DNA from 3 places in the Rahnella contaminans genome. Region 2 is predicted to be linked to each of the others. Evidence: predicted binding sites of a transcription regulator. Region 2 holds the regulator's gene; each other region holds the start of a gene.
What was found. Region 2 encodes LexA, which represses DNA repair genes until DNA is damaged. Its sites were predicted from a motif close to TNCTGTATGTACATACAGNA; they were not measured.
Positions count from the first base shown of each region.

Region 1: a site for LexA is predicted at 6,273-6,292, ahead of GW579_RS06285 (DNA translocase FtsK 4TM domain-containing protein). Genes of this name have one in related genera too.
Region 3: a site for LexA is predicted at 3,410-3,429, ahead of sulA (SOS-induced cell division inhibitor SulA). Genes of this name have one in related genera too.

Region 1 is NZ_JAADJS010000001.1:1,408,479-1,416,197, forward strand. It holds gene serS (serine--tRNA ligase) at 1-446, opposite strand, end outside; gene GW579_RS06275 (replication-associated recombination protein A) at 554-1,897, opposite strand; gene lolA (outer membrane lipoprotein periplasmic chaperone LolA) at 1,905-2,516, opposite strand; gene GW579_RS06285 (DNA translocase FtsK 4TM domain-containing protein) at 2,711-6,205, opposite strand; gene lrp (leucine-responsive transcriptional regulator Lrp) at 6,328-6,822, opposite strand; gene GW579_RS06295 (hypothetical protein) at 7,108-7,272, opposite strand; gene trxB (thioredoxin-disulfide reductase) at 7,543-7,719, shown strand, end outside.
Region 2 is NZ_JAADJS010000005.1:31,717-39,435, forward strand. It holds gene plsB (glycerol-3-phosphate 1-O-acyltransferase PlsB) at 1-1,221, opposite strand, end outside; gene GW579_RS19365 (diacylglycerol kinase) at 1,349-1,717, shown strand; gene lexA (transcriptional repressor LexA) at 1,837-2,445, shown strand; gene GW579_RS19375 (CsbD family protein) at 2,835-3,044, shown strand; gene zur (zinc uptake transcriptional repressor Zur) at 3,240-3,749, opposite strand; gene GW579_RS19385 (ROK family transcriptional regulator) at 3,849-5,045, opposite strand; gene GW579_RS19390 (DUF5107 domain-containing protein) at 5,155-7,719, shown strand, end outside.
Region 3 is NZ_JAADJS010000001.1:1,328,138-1,335,856, reverse strand. It holds gene GW579_RS05995 (AAA family ATPase) at 1-662, opposite strand, end outside; gene matP (macrodomain Ter protein MatP) at 873-1,331, shown strand; gene ompA (porin OmpA) at 1,454-2,527, opposite strand; gene sulA (SOS-induced cell division inhibitor SulA) at 2,883-3,389, opposite strand; gene GW579_RS05975 (TfoX/Sxy family protein) at 3,606-4,238, shown strand; gene yccS (YccS family putative transporter) at 4,263-6,404, opposite strand; gene GW579_RS05965 (YccF domain-containing protein) at 6,440-6,901, opposite strand; gene helD (DNA helicase IV) at 7,096-7,719, shown strand, end outside.

The sequences.
Region 1 (7,719 bases), on a different contig from region 2:
AGACCGCCTGCCATTTCACCCAGCGATACGTGATCGCGGACGGCGAAATCATACTGACGCGGTGTGCCCCAGCGGCTGACTTCCTGGTTATCGTTCTCGTCTTTACCGGCAGGTACCGAATCATCTGGCAGGTTTGGAATAGCGGAAGCGATATCACGGATATCGTTCTGCAATGCATCCAGCTCAGCTTTCGCAGCGTCCAGCTTCTCACCCAGCGTATTCACTTCCAGACGCAGGGGTTCGATGTCTTCGCCACGGGCTTTTGCCTGACCGATAGATTTCGATCGTGCGTTACGTTCAGCCTGGAGAGTTTCCGTTTCTACCTGCAAGACTTTGCGGCGTTCTTCCTGAGAACGCAGCTTTTCCACATCGAGTTTAAAACCTCTGCGAGCGAGTTTTTCTGCAACTGCGTCTAGCTCATTACGCAGCAGATTGGGATCCAGCATGCTAATCCTGTACGTGTCGTTATTGAATGTTAATTTGACGGTGCACGCTGCCTGAAATAGCAGCGTGTCAAAGAGTTATCACCGGTAACCTTACCGCAACGATAAAATTAGCGGTAGCGTTTTGTCGGGCTATTTTGATCTTGTTCAGCGAGCCATGCCAGCTTTTCACCGATCTTGCCTTCGAGCCCCCGTGAAGTCGGGTAATAATACTGCGTTCGGGCCATTTCTGGCGGGAAATAATCTTCACCGGCCGCGTAGGCATTAGGCTCATCATGTGCATAACGATACTCCGCGCCCAAGCCCATTTCCTTCATCAGTTTGGTTGGTGCATTACGCAGGTGTTCCGGTACATCGTAATCAGCCATTTCACGCGCATCGCGCATTGCCGATTTGAAAGCGGTATAGACCGCGTTACTTTTCGGCGCACACGCCAGATAAACAATAGCCTGCGCAATGGCACGTTCGCCCTCTGCCGGGCCGACGCGCGTAAAGCAGTCCCAGGCCGAAATAGCCACCTGCATACCACGCGGATCGGCATTACCGACGTCTTCAGACGCAATCGCCAGTAAACGCCGTGCGACATACAACGGATCGCCACCGGCGGTAATAATGCGTGCGTACCAGTACAGCGCCGCATCCGGCGAGGAACCGCGCACGGATTTATGTAACGCAGAAATCAGATCGTAAAAACGGTCACCCTTGTTATCGAAACGCGCGCTGCGTTCTCCGGCAATCTCGGTAAGCAGTTCCGGGGTCAGCGTGCGGTAGCCTTTGGCATCAATCTCAGCCATATCAGCCATCATTTCGATGCTATTCAGCGCACGACGGGCATCACCGTTAACCAGCTCAGAGAGCATGCGACGCGTTTCAGGCGGGACACGAATTTTTTCGTTGGCATAGCCACGCTCAGCGTTCGTCAGCGCCTGATCGATGACTTTTTCGATATCTTCAGCCGTCAGCGATTTAAGGAGATAAACACGGGCACGGGATAACAAGGCGGAATTGAGTTCGAATGACGGGTTTTCTGTCGTGGCACCAATAAACGTAATCGTACCGTCTTCGATATGCGGCAGAAAAGCATCCTGCTGACTTTTGTTGAAACGGTGGACTTCGTCAACAAACAAAATGGTACGACGCCCGGCATCACGATTTTGCCGGGCGCGCTCGATAGCCTCACGGATATCTTTCACCCCTGAGGTCACCGCTGAAATACGCTCAACATCGGCATTTGCATAACGGCCAATGAGTTCTGCCAACGTGGTTTTCCCGGTTCCTGGCGGCCCCCACAAAATCATCGAGTGCAACTGACCCGCCTCGATGGCACGCGGCAAAGGTTTGCCCGGAGCGAGAAGATGCTGCTGACCAATGTATTCTGCAAGTGTTACCGGCCGCATTCTCGCGGCCAGTGGCTGGAATTCATTCTGGGAAAAATCGAGTGACAGATTACTCAAGCTTACCTCACTGACGCTGGTCGTCCACCGTCACACCTTTCGGCGGAGTAAATTTAAACTTCGCATCATCAACAGACGCGTTTTGCTCACCCTTCAGGGTGTAAGCGCTCTTTTGGCCATCCTGCTCAACCGCAGTAAAGCTTTTGATGGTGCCTGATGGTGTAACCGTGATTGCAAATTGCTTCAAATTTCCTGTGGACGCTTTCGGCGTCAACTGGAAATCATCACCCTGCTGTTTCACGTTATATTTTGACCAGTCGCTGCTGTCGTTGCGGGTAATCAGCATGAACGGCGTGTTTCCTGTAGCATTTTTCAGCCAGGTTGCAGTGACCTGCTCAACAAACGGGTTGTAGAACCAGAGTGTTTTGCCATCAGAAACCAGAATGCTTTCGTCCGGCGTCGTCATATGCCAGTTAAACAGGTTTGGACGTTTGACCCACAGTTCGCCTTCACCCTGCTGAACGGCAGAACCGTCATCGCTGGTCACAGTCTGAGTAAAGCTGGCGTGGAAAGTATTCAGTTTACCCAGGCGGGATTTGAGATCACTGCTGGCATCAGCCAAAACGGAAGCGGAGGTAAATGCAGTCAGTAAACACCCTACCAATAACAATTTTTTCATTCTTATAATTACCTCAAAAATTCTTAAACTTCAGACGATGCCTTTCACGAAGACAAAAGACGTAGGGTGCGAACTCTATCCGAGGCAACGCCCTGGTGGTAGCTCAATCATCTGAAAAGCAGTCATTTTACGCATCTTTGCACAAGGGCCGCATTCGCGACCCCTCTTAACAAAACCCGGCAAAACCCAATGATTTATTCGTGTGATGGCGGAGCCAGCACTTCGCGGTTACCGTTATGGCCCGGTGCACTGACAATGCCCTGCGCTTCCATCTGTTCCACAATTCGCGCCGCACGGTTATACCCGATACGGAACTGACGCTGAACCCCTGAGATGGACGCACGACGCTTGTCGACGACAAACGCAACGGCCTGATCAAACAGGGCATCGAGTTCTTCATCACCGTCCAGACCCAGACCGCCGCCTTCGCCATCGTCGCCACCGGAAACGATGCTTTCGATGTACTTAGGACGACCGCGGGCTTTCCAGTCCTGAACCACCGCGTGCACTTCCTGATCACGAACAAATGCGCCGTGAACACGAACCGGAATCGACGAGTTTGGCGCCATATATAGCATGTCACCCATACCCAGTAGCGATTCTGCGCCGCCCTGATCGAGGATGGTGCGGGAGTCAATTTTGCTCGATACCGTGAAGGCAATACGGGTCGGGATGTTCGCCTTGATCAGACCGGTAATGACGTCGACGGAAGGACGCTGTGTTGCCAAAACCAGGTGGATACCGGCCGCACGGGCTTTCTGTGCCAGACGTGCAATCAGCTCTTCCACTTTTTTACCGACGGTCATCATCAGGTCAGCAAATTCGTCGACCATCACCACAATAAACGGTTCTTTTTGCAGATATGGCGGTTCTGCAGCCATACCGTCGCCAGGCTTCCAGAATGGATCGGGAATCGGTCTGCCCATCGCTTCCGCCTCAAGAATGCGTTCGTTGTAACCCGCCAGATTTCGCACACCCAGCGCGGACATCAGTTTATAGCGACGCTCCATTTCACCGACACACCAGCGCAGCGCATTCGCTGCATCTTTCATGTCGGTAACCACTTCGGTCAGCAGATGCGGGATCCCTTCATACACGGACAACTCGAGCATTTTCGGGTCAATCATGATGAAGCGCACATCTTCTGGTTTGGATTTATACAACATGCTGAGGATCATGGCGTTCACACCCACAGACTTACCGGAACCGGTTGTACCGGCCACCAGCAAGTGCGGCATTTTCGCCAGATCGGCAATAACGGGCTCGCCTGAAATGTCTTTACCCAACACGATCGTCAGCGGAGAGGTACTTTCTTTGAATTTCGCGCAGTCCAGCACTTCACGCAGATACACTGTCTGGCGCTTTTTATTCGGCAACTCCAGACCAACGTACGGCTTGCCGGGGATCACTTCCACGACGCGCACGGCGACGGCGGATAATGAACGGGCAAGGTCACGCGACAGGTTAGAAATTCGTGCGGCTTTCACGCCCGGCGCAAGATCCAGCTCAAAACGTGTGATGACCGGACCTGGCAATTTTCCGACGACATCCGCTTTAATGCGGTAATCGTTCAGGCGCGCTTCAATCAGATTGCCCATCTGCTCGAGGGCGAACTCGTCAACAGGTTCTGCTTCCGCCGGTGGCGAGGTCAGCAAATCCAGGGACGGCAGCGGCGTTGTCGGCTTGACCAGCGGCTGCTCATTACGCATCAGGAACGGGTGGATCAGGCTGTCCATATCAGGCTGTGCAGACGGCGATGACTGACGTGGCGCTTCATATTCCTGCGCATGCTGCACAGGCTCTGAAGCGGCCTGACGCTGATAAGGCGGCTGTTGTGCAAACGCAGCAAGTTGCGGCTCTTCTTCTGCCTGAGCTGGCAACGTGAATAACGGTTCTGACGGCGTATCATCAACCAGATCGGCCATTGGCGAGAAGCTAAACGCATCGTGCTGGCTCAGTTTCATCGCAGCGGCAGCGAAATCATCCGCAACGGTATTTGTCGCCTCTGGCGGCAGACTCTGCGAGTGATGATGCTGAACAAGACCACTTTGCGGTTCGACGTCCTGCTGATAACGGGCGTTTTCCCGCGCTGCAAACGCGTTACGTAATTCCGCTTCCTGCAACGCTGCTTCTTCATCAGGCTCATCTTCGGTGACAGATTCACCGTAGCGTTCCTGTTGCTGAGCCGCAAAAGCTTCCTGCAACGCCGCTTCCTGTCGGGCTTCCTCATCAGCCTGCGCCAGAGGATCGTTATGCCAGTCAGCGTGTTCTGCCTCTTTTTGCGCGGCAGCTTGTGCATTTTCCTGCTGTTCGGCGATGCGCTGCGACGGCAATTTAATCCCGTAGGAAGCCAGTTCACGACGCGTTGGGATACGCACCGGATTTGGACGCGGCAATTCCGGCCCGAAGCCTTTCTTCACCTGAGGATTTTCATCACTCACGGCGCTGAACGCTGGCATAAAAGTATTGCCGGCAGACGTTGCCGCCGACTGCCCTGCCTGCGCAAGACCGGTTGCCAGTGCTGCGGTGGCCGCGACGCTCGCAATTTGCGCCGCATCAGGTGCCGCAGAGCTGAAATCAAACGGAGAACGTGAATGCTCAACCGCCGTCTGCCAGTTACCCATACTCGGACCATCGTCATCGCTGCGCTGAACCGGTGCCGGAGAAGGTGATTGCTGTACCGGCTGCGGATGACGTGGCACAGGTGTCTCTTCCGGAATTTCGAAGTTATATAACGGCGGAGCCGCAGGCTGCGGTGCTTGCGGAGAGGGAGCTATTTCTGCCACCGGCGGTTCAGCCGCATACGGATTCACTGTTTCTGCCGCCATAGCCGGAGCTGGTTCGGCCGCAATAACCGGCGTAACCGGAGGCGTTTGTACTGCCGGATTAGTCACGGAAGGCGCAGAGAAAAGAACGTCGTCTTCGTCAGCTTCTGAAGCCGCGACAGCCTCTGGCACAGCCGCCGCCGCAGTAGCAGCAACCGCGGCAGGAGCCACTTTCGCTACCGGTTTTTCGTCATCGTCTTCCAGTAACGGATCGTCCTGCTCGTCGTATTCGTAATCTTCATCCCGGCGTGAACGGTTGGTCACGATATTAGTGACACCAAGCACTGCACCGCCGATTTTTTCAGCGATCGTCAGCCATGACCAGCCGGTGAACAGCGTCAGCCCGGCCGCCCAGACGCACAGCAGAACCAGCGTTGCCCCGACGTTGTTGAAGTACGGCGTCATCGCTGTGCTCAGCAAACTGCCTATCACACCGCCCGACGCGAAGTAGTAAAGGTCATCGACGTTGACGGATGCCAGACCGCAGGACGTGACAATAAGCGCCAGCGTCCCGATAAGGCGAAGCGACAAAGCAAAATAATCGACAAAATCCTGATTATCCCGCTGACGGAAAGCCGCCCAGCACAGACACAGGATAATAGGGGGAATAGCGTAACCAAATACGCCAAAAATGAAGAACAGCGTGTCGGCCATCCAGGCACCCACACCACCGCCCCAGTTGTGAATAGGCCCATGCCATGCGGTCTGAGACCAACTTGGATCAGAGGGGTTAAAACTCACCAATGCCGCCATTAAATAAGCAGCAAAAATCGCTACCACCACCAGCAAAGCCTCCAGGAGTCGGCGACCATTGCTCAGTTTTTTAAGGGTAACTTCTTTATCTTCTGTATATTCCTGGCTCAAGAAAGGCTCTCCAGGTTCCTGTGAACTGAGAAAAAGCAACAGCGCCGAGAGTAGACCCCGGCGCCATAGCTGTATAGATACACAGGAGTGTAGCTAAAAATGCAAGGTTTTGCACCTGACAATTACCGTGTCTTAATGACCAGGCGATTCGTCTGTTTCACTTCTTCCATTACCACATAGGTACGGGTGTCGTTAACGCCCGGCAGACGAAGCAAAGTCTCACCTAACAACTTACGGTAAGCCGACATATCAGGTACGCGGGTTTTCAACAGATAGTCGAAATCCCCAGAAACCAAATGACACTCCTGAATATCTTCGAGTTTTTGTACTGCCGCATTGAACTGCTCAAACACATCTGGCGCGCCGCGGTTGAGAGTGATCTCAACAAATACCAGCAACGAAGCATCCAGATAATGCGGGTTGAGCAATGCGGTATAGCCATTGATGAAGCCCTGACGTTCCAGACGACGAACGCGCTCCAGACATGGAGTCGGAGATAATCCCACACGTTTGGAAAGCTCGACGTTTGAAATCCGGCCATCCTTTTGCAATTCGTTGAGGATGTTACGGTCAATACGGTCGAGATCTTTTCCCGGACGTTTTTTGTTGTCTACCATTATTATTGTCTCTCTGCTGTCCTTCCCTGCACCTGCCATACCCCAGCCAACTTCAATGTCTAAGGGTTGTCCCAAGCGAAGACCCGATTATTAAGGTTCACGCATCCAAAAGTCGTGTTGATCCCCTGTCAAAAGGAACACGGCCGTATAAGCGGATACTCAAAAGAAATAACCTTGCGAAATTAATAGGTTGTAAACAGCCAACCTGATTCACTAAACCCTGCTGTAACTAAAAAGTCAAAAAGCAAGACCAGAACGGGTCTGGTAGCAGCCAATTGCATAAATTCAAGTCACAGACAGGCAGTTAATTTCTTCTTCCCCTGATGTTTTCGCAAATGCACAGCGGATTGTCAAAGTAAAAGAAGCAAAATCAGAAGAACGTGCCAGATTGAAAAGCCAGCGCGCCTTTTTAGCTATCTTTAATCTTTGAACAATAACAATTCCGTTCACGCCTTATTTCAGTCAAATCCACACAAACTGCCGTGATTTGTCATCAAAAGTCCGCGTACGGGCAAACAACCTGCCAGCGCATTCATGTCTTTACGCTGTTTTTTTACTCTAACCATCAAACAGTTACCTGCAGCGAAATCCTTTCTACGCGGGTTCGGCAGTAAAAACTATCAGACAAATCGTTAACAACATCTGAGTTTGCTTTTTTTAACGCGCTATTTTCCCTACAATCGGTCTATCGCTAGTCGCCATCGCGGAGATGAATTACGCATGAGTACGGTTAAACACAGTAAATTATTGATTCTGGGCTCTGGCCCGGCGGGTTATACCGCGGCAGTTTATGCTGCACGCGCTAACCTCAACCCGGTTTTAATCACCGGTGTCGAAAAAGGCGGTCAGCTGACCACCACCACGGAAGTGGAAAACTGGCCGGGCGATCCGGAAGGT
Region 2 (7,719 bases):
CTGAATGGTCATCGCCAGCGTACCGGTTTTGGGTTCCAGCAGGCGTCCGGTGCGTGAACGACCACCTTCGACAAAGTATTCGACCGAATAACCACGGCTGAACAACTCGCCCAGATATTCACGGAAAACGGTGGAGTAGAGTTTGTTGCCTTTAAAGGTACGACGAATGAAGAACGCGCCCAGACGGCGGAAAATCGGACCGGCTGGCCAGAAATTCAGGTTGATACCGGCAGCGATATGCGGCGGCACCAGCCCCTGGTGATAGAGCACGTAAGACAACAGCAGGTAGTCCATATGACTGCGGTGGCAGGGCACATACACAATTTCCTGACCATCCAGCGCCAGCTGACGGACACGCTCAGCATTGTTGACGTTGATACCTTTATATAAGCGGTTCCACGTCCAGCTCAGCACACGGTCCGACAGACGCACGGCCTCATAAGAGAAATTCGCCGCGATTTCTTCCATCAGCGCGATAGCATTCTGCTGGGCTTTTTCATGGGAAATTTTCTTGCTGCGGGCTTCGTCTTCAATCGCTTTTTCGATGGCCTTGGAAGCCAGCAGCTTATTGAATAAATCCTGACGAGCTGGAAGGCGCGGGCCGACTGCCGCCAGACGCTGGCGGGAGAAATGCATGCGCGCCACGCGTGCCAGTTTCTGAGCGATAGTTTTGTCTGTACCGTGTTCCGTCGCCATATAGCGCAGGGAAACGGTATTAGAGAAACGAACAAAACTGTCACGTCCGAGCCACAGCACGGCGAAGAATTTCTGGATGCCATTCAGCACGCGCAGATGCGGCGTATCATCCTGACCTTCCCGGCCTGGCGCACGACCAAACATCACGGAAACTGGCAGCATCTGAATGTCTAAATCCGGATTGTTGCGATGCAAATCCAGATAGTCGTGGAACAGCTTTACGGATTCCTGCTTCGGCGTGTAATACGAGAATACGCGCGGGCCTTCAGCAATGAAAACATGGCTTGGCAGCAGGGTTCCGTCGATTTCCAGCGGAATAAGAGGGTCGGGCAGATTCTCGGCCAGACATTGCGCACGCAACGTCAGCAAGTCTGCTTTGGAGTTATAAGGCAATACGTACAAAATCGGGCGCGTCGGGTCTAAATGCAACTCGGTAACCGGATCTGAAGGTATGACCTTGCTCTTTACCAGCAATGAGAGTGGTAAATTCAATAATGTGTAATAAAGTCTACGCCAACCTGACATAAAAACGTGAAGCCTCTTGTTAGCAATTTCGCCGCAAGGATACCAGAAAGCTCAGATGAGATCTGTGGTGATGCGATACCATATAACAGCTAAAATGCTGCAAACACTCTAAGGATCAGTACCCGAAATGGCGAACCAAGTCACCGGATTTACCCGAATTTATAAAGCAGCCGGATATTCCTGGAAAGGATTGAAAGCCGCATGGCAAAATGAAGCGGCTTTTCGCCAGGAAGCCAGCGTCGCTATCCCGCTAATTTTGTTATCTTTCTGGCTGGATGTCAGCAGTATAGAACGTATCCTGCTGATTGGCTCCGTCGTGCTGGTGTGTGTGACTGAACTGCTTAACAGCGCCATTGAATCCGCGATTGACCGCATCGGGCCTGAGTTTCACGTCCTGTCTGGACGTGCGAAAGATATTGGCTCCGCCGCCGTACTTCTGACCATCATATTGGCGATTTTTGTCTGGGTCAGCATCTTTTGGCCGCGATGGTTCTGATCTGGAACCTGTATTCCAGGAATTATCGTTATGCCCTGTTTTTATTCAATCTTAGGTTTTCATTGCCCGTTTAGCTGTATATACTCACAGCAAGACTGTATAAACAACCAGGGGGCGGAATGAAAGCTTTAACGACCAGACAACAAGAGGTCTACGACCTTATTCGCGATCATATCTCCACCACCGGTATGCCACCGACCCGCGCAGAGATTGCATCCCGTCTGGGGTTCCGTTCCCCGAACGCGGCGGAAGAACACCTGAAAGCGCTGGCGCGTAAAGGCGTTATCGAGATCGTTTCCGGTGCTTCGCGCGGTATTCGTCTGCTGATGGAAGAAGAAGAAGGTTTACCGCTGATTGGCCGCGTTGCCGCCGGTGAACCGCTGCTGGCTCAGCAGCACATCGAAGGACATTACCAGGTCGATCCGGCCATGTTTAAACCGAGTGCGGATTTCCTGCTGCGCGTCAGCGGGATGTCGATGCGTGATATCGGTATTCTGGATGGTGACCTGCTGGCAGTACACAAAACGCAGGACGTCCGTAACGGGCAGGTTGTCGTTGCGCGTATTGATGATGAAGTCACGGTCAAACGCCTGAAGAAACAGGGCAGTGTTGTTCAGCTGTTGCCTGAAAACAGCGAATTCCAGCCGATTGTGGTTGATTTGCGTGAACAGAATTTCAGCATTGAAGGTCTGGCGGTTGGCGTTATCCGCAACGGCGACTGGATCTAATCTGCGCTTAAGTTCTACGTTGCAGGTGCATTGGCCGCCTCTGACGCGCCTGTAAATATCAGTATCTCATCGCCCCGTTTTGGGGCGATATTGTTTGAAGCTGCTAATAAACTTTCCCGATAAAATCCTTTTTCTCACGTGTTATCCGCTGTGTTACCTGTTTAGAGCAAATACCGGATTTGCACTCTCTGTGCTCTGAATTACCGGCCTTTTTCAGTCAGACAGATTCCAATTCCACGTTATATCCTGCTTTGGATTAATCCTAATAGTGGTTTTTATCCCTGTTTTGGGAAGACGAATCCGCATTCTCTACTAAGCTTTGAAGTGTTAAGGACGGGCTGCCAGCAAACGTGCAGCTCCACAACCCAAGGTAACAGGAGATATTTATCATGAATAAGGACCAAGCCGACGGTAACTGGAAGCAGTTCAAAGGGAAAGTGAAAGAACAGTGGGGTAAGCTGACTGATGACGACCTGACAGTCGTTGAAGGTAAACGTGATCAGCTGGTAGGTAAGATTCAGGAGCGATATGGCTATCAGAAGGATCAGGCCGAGAAAGAGCTCAAGGATTGGGAATCGAAAAACAAATATCACTGGTAACACGCGACTCCCCCTCGCGTATCAGTGACGTATCCTGAGTTATTGCTGCTCCTACCCGGAACACTTTCAGGATACGGGTACAAGGATGTACCCAACCTTCAACATCTTCCTTCTACACCTTAAATTATCCGTTCAGCTGCGTTAAAACCCTTCCGCTTTACGCCTTTTGAAATTCCATCAAAAACACCTGATTTCTCAGCGTTTTTTTACCACAATACTGTGGTCGTGTTCGCAATGATCGTGGCTGTCGCAGGTTTCAACAACTTTGCATTCGGCACATAAGCCATGTGCTTCAACGACCGAATGACGCAACTCAAAACCAGATTCAAGCGCCAGTTTCGCCAGACGTTCTTCAATGCCGTCTGTGGTTTTTTCCGTGACCAGCCCGCAGCGGTCACAGATAAACAGCGCTGAAGTGTGGCTCGGCTCTTCGAAATGATGGCAAAGCACATAGCTGTTAGCCGATTCAACCCGATGAATAAACCCTTGTTCCAGCAGAAAATCCAGCGCCCGGTAAACCGTTGGCGGTTTGGCCTGTGGTTCGCTGACGCGCAGCAGATCCAGCAAGTCATAGGCGCTGATCGCACCGGGTTGTTGCGCCATCAGTCGCAAAACTTCCAGCCGCTGCGGTGTAAGACGAACATTGCGCTGCTGGCAAAGTTCTTCAGCTTGTGAAAGTAATTTTTCCGGATTATTCAGGGTCATAGCAACATTCTCTGAGCGCAGATTGGGATAAATAGGCCACATCATGCAGCCATTCTTAATTTTATCATGCTTCAGCCAGATCGACGAATTATGCGCCGCTCAGCCCGCCATACCTTCCAGCGCTTTTTCCACATACAGGTAACCAATACCCATAATTTGCTGCTCGCGGCTTAGCGTGCCGGGCGCAATGTGTGTCGCCTGCGTTTTGACATGATCGGTTCTGTCAAACGGGTTCAGCCCGCTCTGTGCGCGGACGGCGTTCAGCCAGACGTCGCCGAATCCGCAACTGCGACCGTACAGATAAATACGGTTAATGTTCAAAATATTGAGGAAATTATACAGGCTCAGTCCCAGCGCCCGCGCACCCTCCATCACCTGCGCGCAAAGTGCCGCGTCGCCCTGATGAAACCGGTCAATCAGCTCCTGCGTGCCCGGTGTGCGTGGTGGCTGCAAAGGATTCTCTGCCACGATAAGCTGCCGGGCTTTTTTCTTCAGCGCCGACAGCGAAGCCAGCGTTTCCAGGCAACCGTAGCGACCACAGGCGCAGCGGCTGCCCTGCGGATCGACAATCGTGTGCCCGAGTTGCCCGCTGCCAAAAAGGCTGCCGCGATAAATCTGCTGATTGATCACGAAAGAAGATCCGATGCCGTAATCGACGTTGATCACGCAAAAATCATGCTGGTCGTTCGCGTGCTGCCACTTCTCGGCCAGCGCCAGCATGATGCAGTCGTTATCCATCAGGATTTCGGTTTGCAACTTCTCTTCGAGCAAATATTTAATCTCGATTTCGCCGGTCCACGGTGCCTGCGGCATGCGCTGAGACACGCCAGTAGTCGGATTCACCTGCCCGTGGATCGCCAGTGCCAGCCGGATTTTAAGGCCGGGGAATTTCTTCCGATACTGATGAAAACAGGCTTCGATCTGCGCCAGCATCGCTTCCGGCGTTTTGACCGCAATATCCGTCAGCTGGTAGCCGCTCAGCGGCAAAATCAGCCGGTTCACCAGAATGCTCTCGATGCGATAAGGCGTGATGTTCATGCACAAGATCGTGCTGTCATCCGTGGCGACCTGATAACTTCCTCCGCCAAGCCCGCGGGAATGCAAATTCACCGGATTATGGGTGATCAGTCCGTCGTTTTGCAGATCATCAAGGATCTTGCTGATAGCCGGGATCGACAGATGTGAAAGCCGCGACAGCGTTGATTTACTGGTATTTTTCTCCCGGTAAAGCAACGTCATCAGCACCTGCTTATTAAACTGACGTACCCGCAGATTGTTCAATCCTTCCATCGGCATTTACTAAACCCCGTTTACTGAATTGCGTGACCGTAGCGGATCCGCGTCTTTTGTACGTTGCGTAGACTCTCGAAATTGATATTTCGGTATGACGTATTGAGGACAAATCATGAGCGGAACAGTAAAAGTCTGGCAGGAAGCGGTGGATTTACCGACCTGGTTAACAGGGAAACAGGACACGCACCCGATGTTTCTGGCGCACCGGGTGTATCAGGGCTCGTCCGGCGCGGTCTATCCGTACGGCGTGACCGATACGCTGACCGGTGAGAAAGTCATGAAAACCTATCAGGCGCTGTATCTGGAAAATGATTATATCAAAATCATGTTGTTACCCGAGCTTGGCGGGCGTGTACATCGCGCCTGGGACAAAGTAAAACAGCGTGATTTTGTCTATTACAACGAAGTCGTGAAACCGGCACTGGTCGGCTTGCTCGGGCCGTGGATTTCCGGCGGCATTGAATTTAACTGGCCGCAACATCACCGCCCGACCACTTTTATGCCTATAGACTTCACGATTGCCGAGCAGGAAAACGGCGCGAAAACGGTCTGGATGGGCGAGGTTGAGCCGATGCGCGGTTTGCAGGTGATGACCGGTTTCACGGTGTATCCGGACAAAGCGTTGCTGGAAATCAGCGCGAAAATTTACAACGGCAATCCAACGCCGCGCCATTTCCTGTGGTGGGCGAACCCCGCGGTCACCGGCGGCGACGGTCATCAGAGCGTATTCCCGCCGGACGTCACCGCGGTTTTCGATCACGGCAAACGCGACGTCTCGTCATTCCCGATAGCCACCGGCACTTACTATAAAGTGGATTACTCGGCAGGCACCGATATCTCGCGCTACAAAAACATCCCGGTGCCGACTTCATACATGGCGGATAAATCTGACTACGACTTTGTCGGCGCGTATGACCACGATCAGCAGGGCGGATTACTGCACATCGCCGACCATCATGTTTCGCCGGGCAAAAAACAGTGGACGTGGGGGAACTGCGATTTTGGCCGTGCGTGGGACAGAAATCTCACTGACAACAACGGGCCGTACATCGAACTGATGACCGGCGTCTTCACCGATAATCAGCCGGACTTCACCTGGCTGGATGCATATGAAGAGAAATGTTTTGTGCAAAACTTCCTGCCTTACAGCGGGTTAGGTACGGTGCAGAATGCTTCTGAGCAGGCAGTAGTTAAGCTTGAACGTCACGGAGATACACTCAAGTGGGGCGTGTACGCCGTCAGTCCGTTGCAGGCCGCACGACTGGAAATCGCCGGTGAGAAGGACAGCGAACTTGTGTTCGAAGACGCGATAAACCTGCAACCGGGCGAAGTGATTCAGGGCGAGCTGCGCGGCGAATTTCCGGCGCGCCTGCGGTTACGTTTGCTGGATAAACAGGGTGCTGAATTGCTGACCTATCAGGAGCATCAGGCCGAAGAAATGCCGCTGCCCTCGCCGGCAACCGCGCCGTTGCCTGCGGCGGAGGTTACTTCTGCCGATGAAGCCTGGTTTATCGGCCAGCATCTTGAGCAGTATAACCACGCCAGTCAGGGCGCAGAGAACTACTACCGGCGCGGCGTGGCGCTCGATCCGCTGAATTATCGCTGCAATCTGGCGCTGGCGACGCTGGAATACAACCGGGCGAATTTTTCTCAGGCTGTCACTCTGGCGGATGCCGCACTGAGCCGTGCGCACCGGCTGAATAAGAATCCGCAATGCGGCCTGGCGAGCCTGATCCGCGCCAGTGCGCTGGCACAAACCGACGATTTTGATGCCGCGTTTGACGGTTATTACCGTGCTATATGGAGCGGTAACGCCAAACCGGGCGGGTACTTCGGGCTGGCGCAGATTGCGACCCGCCGCCAGCAGTTCACGCAGGCGCTGAATTTCTGTGAGCAGGGGCTGGCGACGCAGGCTAATCATTACGGGCTGATTGGCCTGAAAGCTTTGTTGCTGTGCCTCAGCGGGCAGGATGCGCGTCCGTTTATCGACACACATTTGCAGCAATATCCGCTTCACTACCTTCTGCATTTTTTACGCTATCACCTTGCGCCGGACACCGGCGCTGCGACTGAGCTGCACCGTGTTACCGGGCGTCGTGGTGAAAATGCCATGAATATCGCCATCCAACTTAAGGAGTGCGGGCAGGATTTGCTGGCGCGGGAAGCCCTGCGTGTGCTCGACAGTCAGGAAACACTGCCGCTGTATTTACGTGCGAGCCTTGAGGACGAAGGGCGCGAAGCCTTGTGTCAGGCGGCGCGGCGCGTTTTCCCGGACAGGGTTCGTTTCCCGCAATGGCTGGCGGAAGTTCGCCTGCTGGGTGCATTCCCCGATGACGCCTTTGCCCTGCATCTTCTGGCCTCTTTCCATTACAGCAAAGGCAATACCTCTGCCGCCGTGACCTGCTGGCAGCGCTGTCTGACGCTTGAACCAGACTTCGCCGATGCATGGCGCGGGCTGGGAATTTATGCGTGGAACCACCAGCACGATGCCGCCGAAGCGCGCCGCTGTCTTGAAGAAGCCTGTCGGTTACAGCCGCAGGATGCGCGTTTGTTATTTGAATCTGATTTGCTGAACCGGCTGGCCGGTGTCCCGCCGCAAATCCGTCTCGCGCGGCTGGAGAAGTTACTGCCGGTGGCGACACAACGTGACGATCTGACCGCCGAATTGCTCGGCCTG
Region 3 (7,719 bases), on a different contig from region 2:
AGCTCCGGTTCCATGTCACTCAGATCGCCCAAAGAGAGACGGTCGCCAACCAGAATCAGACGGAGATCCAGTGGCATAGGGGGAATGGTAACCGGTAAAGGTTTAGTTTCATCCGGGGAAACCCAGTGATACATGCCTTCCGTGATCATCTGTTTCAGGCGAAGCCACATCAGCGGTTGAGCGATGAGTGTGCGGATAGACAGCACCAGAACACCGCCATTAACCTGATGAACCAGACCAGGTTCGAGCTGGATGAGATCTTTATGCACACGAACACAGCCAAACAGCTGCTCCGGCTCAAGCCACTCGCGATACTGGCAGGTGAACTTCGCAGCAAAAGCATCTTCCGCTGATTTTGCCGCGAGCAGGGTGACCTTACTGCCTTCAATATGATAGCGGTTGCCAGTCACTTCAGTGGGTTCAGGCAACAGATCGTTTACCGCCTGAGCAATGCGTGACAGATACTCACGGTTTTCCTGCGCCTTAAGCGTCATAAAGCGAGGGCGCGAGCGGGGATGACAAAACAGCGTTAAACCATTTTCCAGCCGGGGCTGTGTTCCAGCGAAATCGACAGGGGCTAACTGGGCTGCCGTTGCAAATATTGCCTCATAAGGCGCGGAGTCAGGCAGTAAAAGCTGCCAGTCAAGTCGGTTATTGGTCAATGTGTTAGCTGTTTTCTATAAAAAGGGAAAGAGCGATTATACAAGAATAAATCCGGCTGCATACAATGAGAGTCGCGACTGAACATGGCTTAGTGCACATTGCTGACCAGGTGCGCAAAAAACGGACAATATATGCAGGTTTATTTGGGGTGAAAATTGAAATAAAGCTGTTATGCTTAGTAAAGTTACGGGGTCACCGAAGAGTTCACGATGAAATATCAGCAACTGGAAAATCTTGAAAGCGGTTGGAAATGGAAGTACCTGGTGAAGAAACACCGGGAAGGTGAGCGGATCACCCGTCATCTGGAAAACAGTGCCGCACAGGAATCCGTGAACCAACTTCTCAGTCTGGAAAATGAGCCAGTGAAGGTCACGGACTGGATTGTGAATGACATGAATCCGGCGCTGGAAAACCGGCTTAAACAAACTATTCGTGCACGCAGAAAACGTCATTTTAATGCTGAACATCAGCATACCCGTAAGAAATCCATCGATTTAGAATTCCTCGTCTGGCAGCGGCTGGCAGGCCTTGCACAGCGTCGTGGTGCAACGTTATCGGACACCATCATTCAACTGCTTGAAGACGCAGAACGAAAAGAGAAATACGCCAACCAGATGTCTTCACTCAAAGAAGACTTACAGCAAATCCTCGGTAAACAAGATCTCTGAGCCTTTTTGTATTTCTGGCTGAAAGCTTTCTCCTGTTGTATTCGAATCGCTGAATTCAAAGTATAAAAAAACCCCGCCGAGGCGGGGTTTTTAGTATCTATCGTTAAAGCTAAAGAGTGTTATTAAGCCTGTGGCTGAGTAACAGTATCTTTGTAGCCTTTAACTTCGATTTCTACGCGACGGTCTGGTGCCAGGCAGTCGATCAGAGCAGCACGGCCTTTAACGGAGTCACAGGTAGAACCAGTAACTGGGTTAGATTTACCTTGGCCTTGTGCAGAGATTTTGTTCGCAGGGATACCTTTAGATACCAGGTAATCCACTACGCTCTGTGCACGTTGCTCAGACAGTTTCTGGTTGTATTGTTCTGAACCGATACGGTCGGTGTAACCCAGAACGATAACTGAACCGTCTTTAGGATCGATTGAACTCAACTGGCTGTACAGCTGATCCAGAGCCTGTTGGCCTTCTGGTTTCAGAGTCGCTTTGTTGAAGTTGAACAGAACGTCAGACTTCAGAGTGAATTTCTTAGTTTCCACAACTGGAGCTGGTGCTGGAGCTGGTGCAACAACTGGTGCTGCAACATCATCCTGACCGAAACGGTAAGAAACACCTACAGACAGCATGCCGTTGTCTGGACGTGCGCCAACAGTCTGCGCGTCGCCGATGTTGTTAACCCACTGGTAATCCAGACGGGTAGCCCAGTTTTTGGTCACTGCGTATTCAACACCAACAGCTGCCAGTGGAGAAACACCGGTGTCGTGATCGCTTACGCGCTCACCAGTACCACCGAAGTTACCTTTGGAGTCTGCACGCCAAACCATACCACCCAGACGGGTATACAGGTCCAGATCGTCAGTCAGCGGGTAGCTCAGTTTAGCAGCCAGCTGAACGCCTTGTGCTTTGAACGCGCCGTTGTTTACGCTGCCTTTGTAAGGCATGCGGCCAAGCCAGTCATATCCCATTTCAAAGCCCAGGTATTGGTTCGCTTGGTAACCCAAGAACGCACCTGCACCCAGTTGGCTATCGTGGGTAGGGCCGTTGCCGATACCTTCGTAAGCATTTGCGAAACCAGTGTCATGGTATTGGGACCAGCCCAATTTACCACCGGTATACCAGGTGTTATCTTTAGGGGCGGCTTGCGCTACGGTAGCGAAACCTGCCAGTGCCACTGCTAATGCGATAGCTGTCTTTTTCATTTTGCGCCTCGTTATCATCCAAATAGGCAATTGAGCTTTAAGCTTTAAGCCCTTGGTTAAAATCCTTACGCCAAGATTCTTGCTTCAATTAAGAACTTGCCACTTTACGTTGGCATTATAGAGCAACCTTGGCGTTGTAAAGTCTACAACGTGGCGCGAAACTTACAAGCTTGAAGTGTTAACACCGTGGAAAAAAAGGGAAAAACGTACACATTTCTTAACGGCTTTGACTAATTGTTGACAAAAACTGGAGATAATCTGAGGTCGGAATACCCATTTTTACTGGGTTTGAAGCCGGTTTCAGCACAAATCACTAAGTTCCGTACTATTTTCGTAGGAACATTCCTATTTTGAACTAATGGTATACAGAAGAGTGAATTTTTACTGTGGAGTGATGTCCACTAGCTGAATTCTGTTCATTTGTTGGCTTCATAATGAACCCATATGACCCTCCCTGACGTGCTGCAATTTGCAGTCTTTCTCTTTCTGAATCATTCAAATCGGGTAACCACCCAAGCACAACACTGTAATTCCCTGTGAGCAACGCTTTTTCCATTGCATCAACTGTAGACATCGCTGTGATTTGATTTACCTGCACCATTTTATCGACCGGCAAACCAGATTGAGATAACCAGTGACGGCTCAGTTTCTGCTGAGGCGTGAGCCACAACAACCAGCGGGATTGCATACCCAAATGCTGAAGCAGTGGCAGAAGTAACTGCGCAAATGCTGGCTGGCTCGCACTATAAACGAACTCCGTGATCAGACCATTATTCAAGGACGCAGACGAATTTACCTGTGTGTGGGCGACGGGCAAAGCAGACTGACTAAAATGATGATTTGTAAGATGTTGAGTGCGCATAGTGATATACCCCAGTAGGTTACTGTATGAATGTACAGTACTCTGGCGATGGGCAAAGATCAACCCAATTTTTCCAAGACATCTCGCAAATTTTGAAGGGAATATCCTCTGGCTGCATTTTATGTTTGTTGCCCATCTCTACATTGCGTATTTTGCTTTTAGCAGTACAGGTAACTTACATGGGATATATGGAATGAACATGAAAAGGATAACGCGATGATAAATCAATCAAAAAAAAGAGTGCTGGAGTGTCTGGAAATTTTTGCTTCTCTGGGGGACGTACGTGCCCGTACCCAGTTTGGCGGCTTCAGTTTATCTGCTGATGGAGCCATGTTTGCATTGGTCTCAGACGGAGAATTATATCTGCGCGCCAGTGCTGAAACTGAGGCACATTTTTGCCGGAAGAAGATGGAGAGATTGATTTATCGCAAGCGGGGAATGGATGTGAAGTTACGTTATTTCAAAGTTAATCCGGCGCAGTGGGACGATACCGAGGCTGTGCGGAAACTGGGTAAATACTCACTTAAAGGAATGCTGCGTGAAATCGAATTGCGCAAAAATAACGAAGCCGGGCGGCTTAAAGATTTACCGAATCTTTCTCTGGCTCTGGAGCGGTTGCTCTGGCAGGTGGGGATAGCAAATTCGGGCGATCTGCGCACACAAGGCGCGTGCAAGACCTACCTGAAACTCTGCGCAATGAAAAAGAAGAACCTGGGTATTAACTTGTTAATGGCGCTGGAGGGCGCCATTTTGGGATATCACGAGGCCGCTTTGCCGATGGCTTCCAGAGAAATACTGACTCAATGGTTTAACCACCAGCAAGAGCAGCCATTCGACACGATGCACTAAGTTTCACCGGATCCTGACGGGCTGTCAGTCATGGCTCTGAACGGGCAGAATTTTACTGTTAAGACTGGTGAGCTCTGGAAGATGGGCCACCAGCAATCCGATTTGTTGCAAGACAAGCTGTTCCTTGCTGTCTGAATCGGTCGTCCGCATCTGGATCCTTGCCGTCAGTTGCTCCAGAGCTTTTTCTATCCGCCCGGCTTCAGAAGGCAAATGGTGCAGTGCGCCATCAACACAGCAGACCGCGTCATCAAGCAATCTCAGGGTTTCGGTATCACCGAGTTTTTCACGATGCGCCCCCAGCGCTGAAATGAAACTCAGCATGGTGTGATTAAGACACAGCAAGCGAAACGCCGCTTCAAGCGTAGCTGGGTCGTTGTTTTTCTCCGAACTCATATTCGAAACCACCGATGCCAGTTCAGCATCGCAGTTATGCGCGTCACGCCGAGCCAGACGGTAATCCAGACTGTTATCTTTGCCCTGATGGTATTGCACTAATATCGCATCCAGATACCGGCAGTTTGCGTCGAACGTTTTGCTGACGACTTTATCAATCTGCCTGAATTTCCAGTCCGGCCAGATGAACGTCACGGCGGCCCATGCAATCGCACAGCCAATCAGCGTATCGATGATTCGGGGTATCGCAATCTCAAAACCTTCGCCCAGCAAGTTGAAGCACAGCAACACCAGCAGGGTGATGAACATCGTCGCCTGCGCGTATTGCACGGTGCGGAAGGCAAAGAACAATAATCCGCTGATCACAATCAGGATCATTTGCCCTTCAACCGACGGCACGAAGTATAAAATCGGAATGCCCAGAGCAATCCCGGCCAGTGTCCCGATGATCCTCAACGCCAGCCTGCGGCGGGTCGCGCTGTAGTTCGGCTGACAGACAAACAGGCTGGTCAGCAAAATCCAGTAACCGTGGCTCAGGCCGCTGACCTGAATGAACACGTAGCCGATAAACAGCACTACCGACATGCGCACTGCATGACGAAACAGAACAGACTGCGGTGTGAAATGCCGGGAAATGCGCAGCCAGATATCATCCAGCCCGGTGAGCTTATCGTCGACGAACGGACTTTTGCCTGTCTGGTTTTCCGGTAATGATTGCTCTGATTCGATATTCGCCAGCTGCGCGTCAATCGCGTGCAAATTCCTCAGAAGATGGCGAAGAGCCTGGAGCATTTCCCGGTGTTCGCCCTGATATTCCAGTCGTTTCAGCGCTTCTTCAAGACGGGAAAACGCCCGCTCGAACTGGCTGTTGTGCGTATATTTCTGGCGATACAGGATGCACTGGGAAAGCTGCAAACAGGCGCGGGCCTGCATACTCATCAGACGCTGAAAACGGAAAAGAATATCGCTGTGGTGAAACTGCTCGCTGAGTTTGAGGTATTTCACATGCGATGAGCTTGCGCGCTCATGAATATCCTGTACCACAAAATAATAGTGCAGGGTCCGGCGAGTACCTTTCTGTCCGCGGTCACCTTTCAGGCGGGTTTGCAGCGTATTTTTGGTCTGATTCAGCGTAGAAACCAGCTGGCCGTTAGCCATGGCCAGTTCCACCAGTTGCTGATTATTATCTTCCTGATCGGGGTCAAAAAGCGTCGCTTTAGCTTCCAGATAAGCCGCCAGCTGCGTGAAACAGCGGGAAATCTGATCCTGGAGCGGCCGGATAGGGAAAATAATATGCCCGGCCAGCGTCAGCAGGTTATACCAGATGGCGCCGGCGAGCAGGATCAGAGGCTGCTGATACCAGATGTGATACATACTGGTGCCGAGCATTGTATAAATCGCGATGAGCAACGCACCGAACGCAATCGTGGCATACCGTTGTCCAAGTGCGCCCAGCAGGATAAAACCGCAGGTTGAAATCATCAGCCCGGGTGCGAATAACCAGGGATAGGGAAACAGCAGTTCGATAGACGCTGAAGCGATAAAAAAGCAGACCAGAGTGATCAGCAAATTGCGTAAGCGACCTGCCAGACGATCGTCCAGATCGGCCAGCGCAGCCGCTACCACGCCGAGCGTCAGAGGGATGGTCAGCGTTATCTGACCCAGCCACCAGGGCATTGCGGCGGCACCCGCCAGCGCAATGAAAATCCTGATGTGGTAAAGCACATTGCTGTTATAGGCATAGCGCCTCAAACCCGGTGCAATAGAAAGCACGGAAAAACCCCACGGTTAACATCAAAAATGAAAAATCAGCGAATGCGTCCGTTTTTTAGCTGACGGCTGGCATTGGCTTCACGAACTTGTTTTGCCAGTTCGACGGAGACCACTCTTCGCCCTACCGGCCAGAGCGCGATGGCTGCGATTTTAAAGTTCGCGATGCCCACCGGAATACCGATAATGCTGATACATTGAGCGATGCCGGCCAAAATGTGTGACAAGCATAACCACCAGCCGAAAAAAATAAACCAGAAGATATTCAACAGGGTTCCGCCACCGGACATCAGCGCGCTGCGTTTTTCCGGGTATAATTCGTCAACATGCACCGCTTCATTGCCAAAAGGCATCAGTGAAAGACGGGTGATCTCCCAGCAAGAGCGGGTCAGCGGCAGGGTGAATATCAGCACAATGCTCACCAGCGTGGCGAATAGCCAGGCGAGGGTGGTAAAAAAACCGCCTAAAACGAAGTTAAGAATATTGAGTACAGTGCGCATATCGACTCTTCCCGAAGATATTAATAAGTTGAAAAATTTCAGGTTAACTAAAAAGAAACACCGTCTTATTCTACCCTGTTTTGGAATGTGGATCGCCTCTGCAAATCAAAGGTAAACTCTTAAAACGACTTGCATGTAAAATAAGAAATATTACTTTTCCGTCAGGAATTAAAGAGAAAAAACGGTGTGATGATATGGAATTGAAATCGACCTCTTTCGGGAAACATCTGGCGCAGCATCCCTATAACCGGGTGCGTCTGCTTAACGCGGGCGTAGAAGTCAGCGGCGACAAACATCACTACCTGATCCCTTTTAATCAGCTTATCCAGATCCGCTGTAAACGCGGCATTGTCTGGGGCGAGCTTGAATTTGAATTGCCCGAGGCAAAAGTTGTCCGCCTGCACGGCACTGAGTGGCAGGAAACGCAGCGTTTTTATCAGCACCTTCTCAAAATCTGGCAGGCCTGGAGTGATGAGATGAGTGGCGTCAGCGCGGGCGTTCTGCACGGGCAAATTGAAAAAATCACGCACATTGAAGAACAGGATAAGTGGTTTAAAAGCGCCGATCTGGCTGACGTCCAGAAAGACATCACCGGGGCATTTTCCGCCATTCCTGTCCCCGTCGGGCGTCTCAATGATTTCGATAATTGCCGCGAAGATTATCACACCTGCTTACGCTGGCTTGAGCAGGGAAAACGCAGCGTCGATAAACGCAATCTGGCCTGGACTGACCGGGTGATTGCGGAAAATCAGGACTTCTTTGATACCGTCGAAGTTTCTCCGCTAAATGAAAGTCAGTGTCGCGCGGTAGTGAATGGC